DNA from 2 places in the Peribacillus sp. FSL K6-5616 genome. Region 2 is predicted to be linked to the other one. Evidence: a T-box and tRNA genes for the amino acid it is inferred to sense, from the RefSeq annotation. Region 2 holds a T-box; the other holds one or more tRNA genes.

Region 1 (6,489 bases), 670 kb from region 2:
AGAAGGCCTTCGGGTCGTAAAGTTCTGTTGTTAGGGAAGAACAAGTACCAGAGTAACTGCTGGTACCTTGACGGTACCTAACCAGAAAGCCACGGCTAACTACGTGCCAGCAGCCGCGGTAATACGTAGGTGGCAAGCGTTGTCCGGAATTATTGGGCGTAAAGCGCGCGCAGGTGGTTCCTTAAGTCTGATGTGAAAGCCCACGGCTCAACCGTGGAGGGTCATTGGAAACTGGGGAACTTGAGTGCAGAAGAGGAAAGTGGAATTCCAAGTGTAGCGGTGAAATGCGTAGAGATTTGGAGGAACACCAGTGGCGAAGGCGACTTTCTGGTCTGTAACTGACACTGAGGCGCGAAAGCGTGGGGAGCAAACAGGATTAGATACCCTGGTAGTCCACGCCGTAAACGATGAGTGCTAAGTGTTAGAGGGTTTCCGCCCTTTAGTGCTGCAGCTAACGCATTAAGCACTCCGCCTGGGGAGTACGGCCGCAAGGCTGAAACTCAAAGGAATTGACGGGGGCCCGCACAAGCGGTGGAGCATGTGGTTTAATTCGAAGCAACGCGAAGAACCTTACCAGGTCTTGACATCCTCTGACAACCCTAGAGATAGGGCTTTCCCCTTCGGGGGACAGAGTGACAGGTGGTGCATGGTTGTCGTCAGCTCGTGTCGTGAGATGTTGGGTTAAGTCCCGCAACGAGCGCAACCCTTGATCTTAGTTGCCAGCATTCAGTTGGGCACTCTAAGGTGACTGCCGGTGACAAACCGGAGGAAGGTGGGGATGACGTCAAATCATCATGCCCCTTATGACCTGGGCTACACACGTGCTACAATGGATGGTACAAAGGGCTGCAAACCTGCGAAGGTAAGCGAATCCCATAAAGCCATTCTCAGTTCGGATTGCAGGCTGCAACTCGCCTGCATGAAGCCGGAATCGCTAGTAATCGCGGATCAGCATGCCGCGGTGAATACGTTCCCGGGCCTTGTACACACCGCCCGTCACACCACGAGAGTTTGTAACACCCGAAGTCGGTGAGGTAACCTTCATGGAGCCAGCCGCCTAAGGTGGGACAGATGATTGGGGTGAAGTCGTAACAAGGTAGCCGTATCGGAAGGTGCGGCTGGATCACCTCCTTTCTAAGGATAATTACGAGAGCGCTTTTGTTTTGTTCAGTTTTGAATGAGTAATTCATTCAAATAGGAAAGACAGTCATCACGATGTGATGGATTCTTTCTGCTTTGTTCCTTGAAAACTAGATAATAGATAGAAGGCAATTAATTTTTTTCAAAGCATCTGTAAGATCTTTTTTAACGGTTAAGTTAGAAAGGGCGCACGGTGGATGCCTTGGCACTAGGAGCCGATGAAGGACGGGACTAACACCGATATGCTTCGGGGAGCTGTAAGTAAGCTTTGATCCGGAGATTTCCGAATGGGGAAACCCACTGTTCGTAATGGAACAGTATCTTTACCTGAATACATAGGGTACTGAAGGCAGACCCGGGGAACTGAAACATCTAAGTACCCGGAGGAAGAGAAAGCAAACGCGATTTCCTGAGTAGCGGCGAGCGAAACGGAATTAGCCCAAACCAAGAGGCTTGCCTCTTGGGGTTGTAGGACACTCAACATGGAGTTACAAAGGAACGGGGTAAATGAAGCGACCTGGAAAGGTCCGTCGAAGAAGGTAAAAACCCTGTAGTTGAAACTTCGTTCCCTCCTGAGTGGATCCTGAGTACGGCGGGACACGAGAAATCCCGTCGGAAGCAGGGAGGACCATCTCCCAAGGCTAAATACTCCCTAGTGACCGATAGTGAACCAGTACCGTGAGGGAAAGGTGAAAAGCACCCCGGAAGGGGAGTGAAATAGATCCTGAAACCGTGTGCCTACAAGTAGTCAAAGCCCGTTAATGGGTAATGGCGTGCCTTTTGTAGAATGAACCGGCGAGTTACGATTTCATGCGAGGTTAAGTTGATGAGACGGAGCCGCAGCGAAAGCGAGTCTGAATAGGGCGAATGAGTATGAGGTCGTAGACCCGAAACCAGGTGATCTACCCATGTCCAGGGTGAAGTTCAGGTAACACTGAATGGAGGCCCGAACCCACGCACGTTGAAAAGTGCGGGGATGAGGTGTGGGTAGCGGAGAAATTCCAATCGAACCTGGAGATAGCTGGTTCTCTCCGAAATAGCTTTAGGGCTAGCCTCAAGATGAGAGTATTGGAGGTAGAGCACTGATTGGACTAGGGGCCCCCAACGGGTTACCGAATTCAGTCAAACTCCGAATGCCAAATACTTATTCTTGGGAGTCAGACTGCGAGTGATAAGATCCGTAGTCGAAAGGGAAACAGCCCAGACCACCAGCTAAGGTCCCAAAGTATACGTTAAGTGGAAAAGGATGTGGAGTTGCTTAGACAACCAGGATGTTGGCTTAGAAGCAGCCACCATTTAAAGAGTGCGTAATAGCTCACTGGTCGAGTGACTCCGCGCCGAAAATGTACCGGGGCTAAACGTATCACCGAAGCTGTGGATTGACACCGTATGGTGTCGATGGTAGGAGAGCGTTCTAAGGGCGTTGAAGTCAGACCGGAAGGACTGGTGGAGCGCTTAGAAGTGAGAATGCCGGTATGAGTAGCGAAAGAAGGGTGAGAATCCCTTCCACCGAATGCCTAAGGTTTCCTGAGGAAGGCTCGTCCGCTCAGGGTTAGTCGGGACCTAAGCCGAGGCCGAAAGGCGTAGGCGATGGACAACAGGTTGATATTCCTGTACCACCTATACATCGTTTGAACGATGGGGGGACGCAGAAGGATAGGGTAAGCGCGCTGTTGGATATGCGCGTCCAAGCAGTTAGGCCGGAAACGAGGCAAATCCCGTTTCCATTAAGGCGGAGCTGTGATGGCGAGGGAAATATAGTACCGAAGTTCCTGATTCCACGCTGCCAAGAAAAGCCTCTAGTGAGATGTAAGGTGCCCGTACCGCAAACCGACACAGGTAGGCGAGGAGAGAATCCTAAGGTGTGCGAGAGAACTCTCGTTAAGGAACTCGGCAAAATGACCCCGTAACTTCGGGAGAAGGGGTGCTTTTTAGGGTGAATAGCCCAGAAAAGCCGCAGTGAATAGGCCCAGGCGACTGTTTAGCAAAAACACAGGTCTCTGCGAAGCCGCAAGGCGAAGTATAGGGGCTGACACCTGCCCGGTGCTGGAAGGTTAAGGGGAGAGGTTAGCGCAAGCGAAGCTTTGAACCGAAGCCCCAGTAAACGGCGGCCGTAACTATAACGGTCCTAAGGTAGCGAAATTCCTTGTCGGGTAAGTTCCGACCCGCACGAAAGGTGTAACGATCTGGGCACTGTCTCAACGAGAGACTCGGTGAAATTATAGTACCTGTGAAGATGCAGGTTACCCGCGACAGGACGGAAAGACCCCGTGGAGCTTTACTGCAGCCTGATATTGAATTTTGGTACAGCTTGTACAGGATAGGTAGGAGCCTGAGAAGCCGGAGCGCCAGCTTCGGTGGAGGCGTTGGTGGGATACTACCCTGGCTGTATTGAAATTCTAACCCGCGCCCCTTATCGGGGTGGGAGACAGTGTCAGGTGGGCAGTTTGACTGGGGCGGTCGCCTCCTAAAGAGTAACGGAGGCGCCCAAAGGTTCCCTCAGAATGGTTGGAAATCATTCGTAGAGTGTAAAGGCACAAGGGAGCTTGACTGCGAGACCTACAAGTCGAGCAGGGACGAAAGTCGGGCTTAGTGATCCGGTGGTTCCGCATGGAAGGGCCATCGCTCAACGGATAAAAGCTACCCCGGGGATAACAGGCTTATCTCCCCCAAGAGTCCACATCGACGGGGAGGTTTGGCACCTCGATGTCGGCTCATCGCATCCTGGGGCTGTAGTCGGTCCCAAGGGTTGGGCTGTTCGCCCATTAAAGCGGTACGCGAGCTGGGTTCAGAACGTCGTGAGACAGTTCGGTCCCTATCCGTCGCGGGCGCAGGAAATTTGAGAGGAGCTGTCCTTAGTACGAGAGGACCGGGATGGACGCACCGCTGGTGTACCAGTTGTCTTGCCAAAGGCATAGCTGGGTAGCTACGTGCGGACGGGATAAGTGCTGAAAGCATCTAAGCATGAAGCCCCCCTCAAGATGAGATTTCCCATGGCGCAAGCTAGTAAGATCCCTGAAAGATGATCAGGTTGATAGGTCAGAGGTGGAAGCATGGTGACATGTGGAGCTGACTGATACTAATAGATCGAGGACTTAACCAACGCTTTTTAAAAAATGAAATACCTTCTTATTATCTAGTTTTGAAGGAATGAAAATTTCTTCTTGCATTTTCTCAAAAAGACGTTATAATAATATATGTCTTGAAAAAATGTTAACATTGTTTGGTGACGATAGCGAAGAGGTCACACCCGTTCCCATTCCGAACACGGCAGTTAAGCTCTTCAGCGCCGATGGTAGTTGGGGGTTTCCCCCTGTGAGAGTAGGACGTCGCCAAGCAGGTTTCATATGGAGGATTAGCTCAGCTGGGAGAGCATCTGCCTTACAAGCAGAGGGTCGGCGGTTCGATCCCGTCATCCTCCACCATTTTACACCTGCCGGTGTAGCTCAACTGGTAGAGCAACTGACTTGTAATCAGTAGGTTGGGGGTTCAAGTCCTCTTGCCGGCACCATTTTTTAAGATAGTACAAGCACGAGCCATTAGCTCAGTTGGTAGAGCATCTGACTTTTAATCAGAGGGTCGAAGGTTCGAATCCTTCATGGCTCACCATTTATATGCGGGTGTGGCGGAATTGGCAGACGCACCAGACTTAGGATCTGGCGCCGCAAGGCGTGGGGGTTCAAGTCCCTTCACCCGCATCTTTCATGCGGAAGTAGTTCAGTGGTAGAATACAACCTTGCCAAGGTTGGGGTCGCGGGTTCGAATCCCGTCTTCCGCTCCACTTTTCGTATGTGCCGGGGTGGCGGAACTGGCAGACGCACAGGACTTAAAATCCTGCGGTAGGTGACTACCGTACCGGTTCGATTCCGGTCCTCGGCACCATCATAAATATGCGCCCGTAGCTCAATTGGATAGAGCATCTGACTACGAATCAGAAGGTTGTAGGTTCGACTCCCGCCGGGCGCACCATGTTTTTATTGCGGGAAGTAGCTCAGCTTGGTAGAGCACTTGGTTTGGGACCAAGGGGTCGCAGGTTCGAATCCTGTCTTCCCGACCACGTGATTTTTAATGAATGGGGCCTTAGCTCAGCTGGGAGAGCGCCTGCCTTGCACGCAGGAGGTCAGCGGTTCGATCCCGCTAGGCTCCACCATTTTTCAATCAGAAACTTATATTATATTGGCGGTGTAGCTCAGCTGGCTAGAGCGTACGGTTCATACCCGTGAGGTCGGGGGTTCGATCCCCTCCGCCGCTACCAATAAATATAAGGACCTTTAGCTCAGCTGGTTAGAGCAGACGGCTCATAACCGTCCGGTCGTAGGTTCGAGTCCTACAAGGTCCACCATATTCATTTTTTTAAGCCGTGGAGGTATACCCAAGTTCGGCTGAAGGGATCGGTCTTGAAAACCGACAGGGGAGTCAAATCCCGCGGGGGTTCGAATCCCTCTACCTCCTCCATTTTTTCTAAAAGCAGCAAGTTGTTTTAAAACAACCTTACATAAAGGATGCGGACGAAACAATATTCACGAAAGCTTGATGCTAATCGTTTCATTATTACCGTCGCGGGGTGGAGCAGTCCGGTAGCTCGTCGGGCTCATAACCCGAAGGTCGCAGGTTCAAATCCTGTCCCCGCAATTATTAGGTCCCGTGGTGTAGCGGTTAACATGCCTGCCTGTCACGCAGGAGATCGCGGGTTCGATTCCCGTCGGGACCGCCATTATTTAAATTGAATACATATGTGGCTCAGTAGCTCAGTCGGTAGAGCAAAGGACTGAAAATCCTTGTGTCGGCGGTTCGATTCCGTCCTGAGCCACCATATCTTACAAAATTACGGCGATTGTGGCGAAGTGGTTAACGCACCTGATTGTGGTTCAGGCATTCGTGGGTTCGATTCCCATCAGTCGCCCCATTTCGCGGGTGTAGTTTAGTGGTAAAACCTCAGCCTTCCAAGCTGATGATGAGGGTTCGATTCCCTTCACCCGCTCCAAATATGGGCCTATAGCTCAGCTGGTTAGAGCGCACGCCTGATAAGCGTGAGGTCGATGGTTCGAGTCCATTTAGGCCCACCATATTCATATTGTTCCGCAGTAGCTCAGTGGTAGAGCATTCGGCTGTTAACCGAACGGTCGTAGGTTCGAGTCCTACCTGCGGAGCCATGGGGAAGTACTCAAGAGGCTGAAGAGGCGCCCCTGCTAAGGGTGTAGGTCGCGCGAGCGGCGCGAGGGTTCAAATCCCTCCTTCTCCGCCAGTTGGCCCGTTGGTCAAGCGGTTAAGACACCGCCCTTTCACGGCGGTAACACGGGTTCGAATCCCGTACGGGTCATAACAAAAAGGGAAGCATACATTCATGTA
Region 2 (6,489 bases):
TTGTTTTTATAGCCCTCGTCTTTTTCGGTGTCGTCCACTTTTTGGACAACTCCTTCATGAAGACATTTTTATGGCTTTTTGGATTTTTCGTCCTGACCTATACCGGAATCGAAAGTCTGCTAAGTGCAGGCAAGATTGAAGTGAATGCACGAAAAGCGAAAGATTCCCTTTTTTCTTCATTCCTGACAGGATTCATCATGTCCCTTTCGAATCCCTTATCCATATTGTTTTGGCTGGGGATTTACGGATCCATTCTCGCAAACTCCGCTTCCAAATATGATATGGATGATTTACTTTTGTACAGCTCAGGAATCCTTATCGGCCTCTTAACCTGGGATTTCATAATGGCCATCATCGCCAGCACCTTCAGACGCTTTTTATCCAAACCCATTCTAATGGGCATCTCGATCATTTCGGGGATATCCCTTATAGGGATCGGCCTATACTTTGCCATCCAGGCAGCCAAGGTTTTATTTACATAAGAAGTCGAGCATTAACTCGTGAATTTGAATAAATTTTCATATAAAATAAGTCGCCTATTTTATTATCCTTCTTTGTCCATGTCGGACACTTAACCCTCATTGTTCATAGCCTGTAAGGGTAAACACAAAGGGAGGATTTCTTGAATGTATAATTACGGCTATTACCCTTATAAAGTTCCATATTATACTGCTCCATATTATTACGATAATTCTTTTGCTAATTTGCCTTATTATGATGACAGGCTGCCAGTACAAACACTGGTTCCAGTAGCCACTATTTAGAGCCATTTAAACGCAGGCCGGCAAGGTCATTGCTTCAGAGGTTTTTGGGGTAACACCCAGCACACCTTTATTTTAATGGGGATAAATAATACTAACTGGAATGGTACAGATACTCGAAGATGGCATACCAAATGAGGTACATCATACAGATATAGTTGGATTACAATACCTAGGATTAACCTGCCCTGCCGATGGCAGCGGACAGGGTGCGGTCAAGGCGGTGGACAAGGCGGCCCGGGGGGTAACTGTTTTCAGCAGTTCATTCCGGGTGTTGGCTGGGTATGGATTTGTAGATAAAAAGAAACAGCCGATTTATTCGGCTGTCATTTTTTTATTCCATTTACTCGTGAGTTTCAGGCTTTTACTCGTGAGTTTCTCGCTTTTACTCGTGAGTTCCGGCCTTTTACTCGTGAGTTTCTCGCTTTTACTCGTGAATTTCTCGCTTTTACTCGTGAATTCCGGCCTTTTACTCGTGATTTTCTCGCTTTTACTCGTGAATTGCTCTTTACTCGTGATTTTCTCGCTTTTACTCGTGAATTCCGGCCTTTTACTAGTGAGTTCCAATTTAAGCTGCTTTCTTGTTAGATGCTGCGTTCTTTTATTTGCTGGACCATTTTCTTGATGAATGTTTCTATCGCGACATTTTCAACTTCTTGTTCCCCGTATTTCCGGACATTTACTTCATTTTCTTTTTCTTCTTTATCTCCGAGGACCAGCATATATGGGATTTTCCCCATCTGTGCTTCCCTGACTTTATACCCCAGCTTTTCATTCCGATCATCGATTTTCACTCTTATGCCTTGATTCTTCAGTGCTTTTTGAACCTGTAAACAATAATCCAGATGAACTTGTGAGACAGGGATGATCTGTACTTGCACCGGGGCGAGCCATACTGGGAAAGCACCGCCAAAATGTTCTATGAGGATTCCAAAAAATCGATCGATCGATCCAAAGATGGCACGATGAATGACGACCGGACGGACTTTTTCATTATTTTCATCGATGTAAGTCAGATCAAATTTGTCGGGCATTTGAAAATCAAGTTGGATTGTTGCACATTGGTGGCTTCGTTTTAATGCATCTTTAATATGAAAATCAATTTTCGGTCCATAAAATGCCCCGTCCCCTTCATTTACTTGATATTGTATCCCGATGCTTTCCAGAACATTTTTCAGGGCTGTTTCAGAAGCTTCCCAAAGGGATTCATCGCCCATTGAATCCTCCGGACGAGTCGAGAGCTCCACGGAATACTCGAATCCAAAAGTGCGATACACCTTATCGATCAGATGAAACACTTGTTTAATTTCACTTTCGATTTGATCCTGCCGTACATAGATGTGGGCATCATCCTGACAAAATGTACGGACACGCAGCATCCCGTTCAATGCACCGCTATATTCATGCCGGTGGACTTGACCGAATTCGGCCATCCGGATGGGTAAATCCCTGTAAGAATAAAGACTGTTTTTGAATATAAGCATATGACCCGGACAGTTCATTGGCTTCATCGCGAATTTTGTTTGATCCACCTCAGTGAAGTACATATTCTCGTGATAATGATCCCAGTGGCCCGATTGTTCCCATAACCGCTGGTTCATCATGAAAGGAGTCCGAACTTCGTCGTAATCAGCTTCAGTCTGAATCTCCCGCGAGAAATTCTCCAATTCATTTCTAACGATTTGTCCTTTCGGTAAATAAAATGGCATTCCAGGGGCTTCCTCCGAAAACATGAATAACTCCAACTGCTTCCCTAATTTACGGTGATCGCGTTTGGCCGCTTCTTCCAGGAATTTAAAATGATCCTGTAAATCCTTGTTCTTTCGAAAAGCCACGCCATACACCCTTTGGAGAACTTCATTTTGATTGTCTCCCCGCCAATAGGCACCAGATACACGAGTCAATCTGAATGATTTTACAAATGATGTGGATGGAAGGTGCGGCCCTCTGCAAAGATCGATGAATTCCCCCTGTTGATAGAGCGTTAATTTTTCACCATTGGGGATGTTCTTGGCTATATCCAACTTGAATGACTCCCCTCTGCCCTCGAATAACTTCACAGCTTCTTCATATGACACTTCGATCCTTTTAATCTCCAGATTTTCACTTATGATATGTTCCATCTCTTTTTCAATGGCTTGCAGATCTTCTGAGCTCAAAGGATGGTCTAACTTAAAGTCATAGTAAAAACCGTCTTCCACGACTGGTCCCATCCCTAATTCCACATTTTTGTATAATCTTTTTACAGCCTGTGCCAAAACATGCGCCACTGTATGCCGTAATACTTGTAATCCTTCATCCGAATCGAGAGTCAAGATCGACAGTTCGCCATCCTTATTAAGCTTGTGACTTAGATCAACCAGTTGCTTATCCAGTTTTCCAACTACTGCCTTTTTCCTTAAACTTGAGCTGATTGAGCTTGCCACACTTTCCACTGTGATCCCTTGCGGATACTCCTTTTGCTGCCCATCCGGGAATTGTACTTTAATCATTTTTTCACCCATCACATAAACACCCCTTTTTAATAATAAAAAAACGCACACATCCCTATGCAAGGGACGAGTGCGTTTACCCGTGGTTCCACCCAATTTCCCATAAGCAAAAAACACTCATGGCTCTGGAGCTTGTAACGCAGCTTAGACGATATCAGTTACTTTTTGTTCACCGATATAGCTCAAAGGCGGTAAATCAGTTTCCTAAGCCAGGAAGTTCGCAGCTGCCTCCCTCTCTGCAGACCGTAAAAATGATTCATGTCCTTATCATCGCCATATTTTTATATAGAAAAAAACGCACACATCCCTATGCAAGGGACGAGTGCGTTTACCCGTGGTTCCACCCAATTTCCCATAAGCAAAAAGCACTCATGGCTCTGGTGCTTGTAACGCAGCTTAGACGATATCGGTTACTTTTGTTCACCGATATAGCTCAAAGGCGGTAAATCAGTTTCCTAAGCCAGGAAGTTCGCAGCTACCCTTCCCTCTCTGCAGACCGTAAAAATGATTCATGTCCTTATCATGGCAATAATTATAATAATAAAAAACGCACCCATCCCTATGTAAGGGACGAGTGCGTTTACCCGTGATTCCACCCAATTTCCCATAAGCAAAAAACACTCATGGCTCTGGAGCTGTAACGCAGCTTAGACGATATCAGTTACTCTTGTTCACCGATATGGCTCAAAGGCGGTAAATCAGTTTCCTAAGCCAGGAAGTTCGCAGCTGCCCTTCCCTCTCTGCAGACCGTAAAAATGATTCATGTCCTTATCAATGCTTCTAAAATTTTATATTGTTATATATATTACAATATATTCCCATAAGTGACAACCTCAATTTTTTTCATTTCATCACCAACACCAAATTGGTATAATTAGTAAAAAAGGAGTCTCTATGAAACGTTTAAGCAATTGGTCAATCGTATTTGCAGTGATTGGTATCCTATCATTTTCCTGTTCCCTAGCTTTTTCAAAAGCGTCCGAGCTGCTTATGATTTCAGGATTCGGTGCGTTGCTAATTGGTTTGTTATGCAGCTTAGGGGCCATGTATAAAAATGAAAGAGGAATGTCGAAATTTTTGGCTGTGGCTGCATTCTTTCTTTTTAGTTTCATTCTCGTTTGGAATGAACCATTTCAAATTGTCAGGCTCTTGACCTGGATGAAAAATTAAATGAAAAAAACCCGTTCACCATGACGGGTTTTTTCATTGATTCATTCTTCATCGGTTATCCTTCGGCTTGAATTCTTTATTCCAAGCCATAGCGTAAGTCCAGTGGTCCAGAGTATTAGCGCGCATCCAAAGCCGAGCAATGATAACGGTGCAAGGATTTGATGCTCCCCAACCATGACGGTATCTGGCACTATCAGCCATGTAATAAGCGCCAATAAACAGAGAAGCACACCTGTTGCATAATAAACCTTGATTTGGAAAAGTGACGCCAATGGTAAAAAATGAATCCCTACAATAATGGCGATGACTCCCGGTATAAGATCGGTCTGATTGATCAAGTTACAGATGGCAATGGCAATCCCAATCAGTAAACCTTCGGCAATGAAGACCATATTAAACAAAAATCCGATACGCTTAAGACGTCTTGCCCCATCATCTGAAACTTGATTGGACATTTTTTGTGATGCATGTATTAATGAAATGCCAACGATAACCATGATGATTCCCACGAATATGGCTGCGAGTTCCACGTAGGGAAACCCCCACCCCTGCAATCCCATTACACCGGTACCCGCCCACAGTGTTCCGAAGACCGCCATGAAAATGACTCCAATTCCAGAACCGCGAAACGCCTCTTTCATCATCAGTTTCCTTTCATCCACAGTATAATCGTACATAGCATAATATTGCACCACTTCCCCAATTATTCAGCTTTAAAAAATGATTTAAGATGAAATAAATGCCGTTTCGCAGATATAATTCGATTTCCGCAGATATATTCCGGTTTTCGAAGATATATTTCTATTTTCGCAGATATATTCCTATTTTCGCAGATATATTTCGATTTCGATACAAATCTTCATAAAAAAAACCTGAGTCCCCAAAGGGGAGCTCAGGTCAGTTTGTAGACAAAAGGGGTTCGGAATTAAAAAATTCTGAACCCCTTTTGAAATTCCCTTTGAATTTTCGCCTAAAGTTTAGAGATTGGGGCTCTACGAGCCCACTATGTTAGGCCATTTTTGGACCTTGCCATGTCCAATTGGCCATCTTCTTTAAATTAATGGCAGCGAAAGTAAGCATCGCCTGCATCGACAATTTTTTAAGTCCCCTTAAAGTAGTCCAACGCATACCATGCTTTTCTTTTGCATCTGCGAATACACGCTCAATCGTTTCTTTACGTTTTGCATATATAGGTTTTACATCTTGATGATGACGCAGATGATCTGCTTCTTCCACATGTGTTTGCCAGATATGCCGTGTCACCACTTTTTGACAGTCTTTGCTTTCTGTACACCGAGATAAAAATGAGCATGTTGTACAAATTTGTTTTGGCGATTTGTACTCGCGATAGCCCTCTTTATTTGTTGTTGAGTACTTTAAAGTTTCGCCCGAAGGGCAAAGGTAACAATCAAAATGTTCATCGTATACATAGTCCTGTTTGCGGAAAAATCCTTCTTTGGTGCGAGGACGTGTATAAGGTAAAGCCGGTATGATTTCTTTGTTAAATAGGTAGCTTGTAATCGCTGGTGTTTTATAAGCTGCATCTGCGGCAACGGCTTCCGGTTTTCCAACTTTCTCAATCACTTGTTCAACTAGTGGCTCTAAGATCTGACTGTCATGTGTATTTCCAGGTGTTACAATCGTTCCCAATACAAAACCGTTGCGGTCTGCGGCCGCGTGGAATGAATAGGCAAACTGTTTTGTTCGTTCATCTTTCACATAGTAGCCACTCTCAGAATCCGTTGTACTTTCTTTAATCTCTTTGGTCTCTTCTTTATCAAATTTATCTGGTGGAAAAGGCTTTTTTCCATGGTTTTCACGATCTTGATTGATTTCTTCTTGAAGACGTCCTTGATACGCTCGTGTTTCTTTACGAACGATTTTCTTTTCAAATTTCCGTTTATTCGCACTGGCTTTCACATGTGTGGAATCCACGAAAACGTGTTCAGCACTTATTAACTTTTTATTAGCAGCTGTCATTAAAATGCGATAGAAAATCTGTTCAAACAGATCTGTATCTTTGAAGCGTCGCTCATAATTTTTCCCGAACGTAGAGAAATGAGGTA

What was found. A T-box is a leader RNA that pairs with one kind of tRNA and senses whether it is charged. The one in region 2 lies ahead of thrS (threonine--tRNA ligase), so its partner is inferred to be a tRNA-Thr.
Region 1: it encodes a tRNA-Thr, which carries the amino acid that the T-box ahead of thrS (threonine--tRNA ligase) is inferred to sense. The anticodon was not compared.

The regions. Positions count from the first base shown of each region.
Region 1 covers NZ_JBBOYT010000001.1:4,455,671-4,462,159, reverse strand. Annotated here, with positions in the region: rRNA gene MHB45_RS21690 (16S ribosomal RNA) at 1-1,134, shown strand, start outside; rRNA gene MHB45_RS21685 (23S ribosomal RNA) at 1,311-4,243, shown strand; rRNA gene rrf (5S ribosomal RNA) at 4,363-4,478, shown strand; tRNA gene MHB45_RS21675 (tRNA-Val) at 4,490-4,565, shown strand; tRNA gene MHB45_RS21670 (tRNA-Thr) at 4,576-4,651, shown strand; tRNA gene MHB45_RS21665 (tRNA-Lys) at 4,674-4,749, shown strand; tRNA gene MHB45_RS21660 (tRNA-Leu) at 4,757-4,838, shown strand; tRNA gene MHB45_RS21655 (tRNA-Gly) at 4,847-4,921, shown strand; tRNA gene MHB45_RS21650 (tRNA-Leu) at 4,934-5,022, shown strand; tRNA gene MHB45_RS21645 (tRNA-Arg) at 5,033-5,109, shown strand; tRNA gene MHB45_RS21640 (tRNA-Pro) at 5,121-5,197, shown strand; tRNA gene MHB45_RS21635 (tRNA-Ala) at 5,215-5,290, shown strand; tRNA gene MHB45_RS21630 (tRNA-Met) at 5,319-5,395, shown strand; tRNA gene MHB45_RS21625 (tRNA-Ile) at 5,406-5,482, shown strand; tRNA gene MHB45_RS21620 (tRNA-Ser) at 5,503-5,595, shown strand; tRNA gene MHB45_RS21615 (tRNA-Met) at 5,699-5,772, shown strand; tRNA gene MHB45_RS21610 (tRNA-Asp) at 5,779-5,854, shown strand; tRNA gene MHB45_RS21605 (tRNA-Phe) at 5,878-5,953, shown strand; tRNA gene MHB45_RS21600 (tRNA-His) at 5,971-6,046, shown strand; tRNA gene MHB45_RS21595 (tRNA-Gly) at 6,051-6,124, shown strand; tRNA gene MHB45_RS21590 (tRNA-Ile) at 6,130-6,206, shown strand; tRNA gene MHB45_RS21585 (tRNA-Asn) at 6,219-6,293, shown strand; tRNA gene MHB45_RS21580 (tRNA-Ser) at 6,295-6,385, shown strand; tRNA gene MHB45_RS21575 (tRNA-Glu) at 6,389-6,460, shown strand.
Region 2 covers NZ_JBBOYT010000001.1:3,784,922-3,791,410, forward strand. Annotated here, with positions in the region: gene MHB45_RS18210 (LysE family transporter) at 1-482, shown strand, start outside; gene MHB45_RS18215 (hypothetical protein) at 865-1,386, shown strand; gene thrS (threonine--tRNA ligase) at 1,346-3,253, opposite strand; T-box leader at 3,313-3,533, opposite strand; T-box leader at 3,565-3,786, opposite strand; T-box leader at 3,817-4,037, opposite strand; gene MHB45_RS18225 (hypothetical protein) at 4,148-4,423, shown strand; gene MHB45_RS18230 (DUF7010 family protein) at 4,465-5,115, opposite strand; gene MHB45_RS18235 (IS1182 family transposase) at 5,432-6,489, opposite strand, start outside.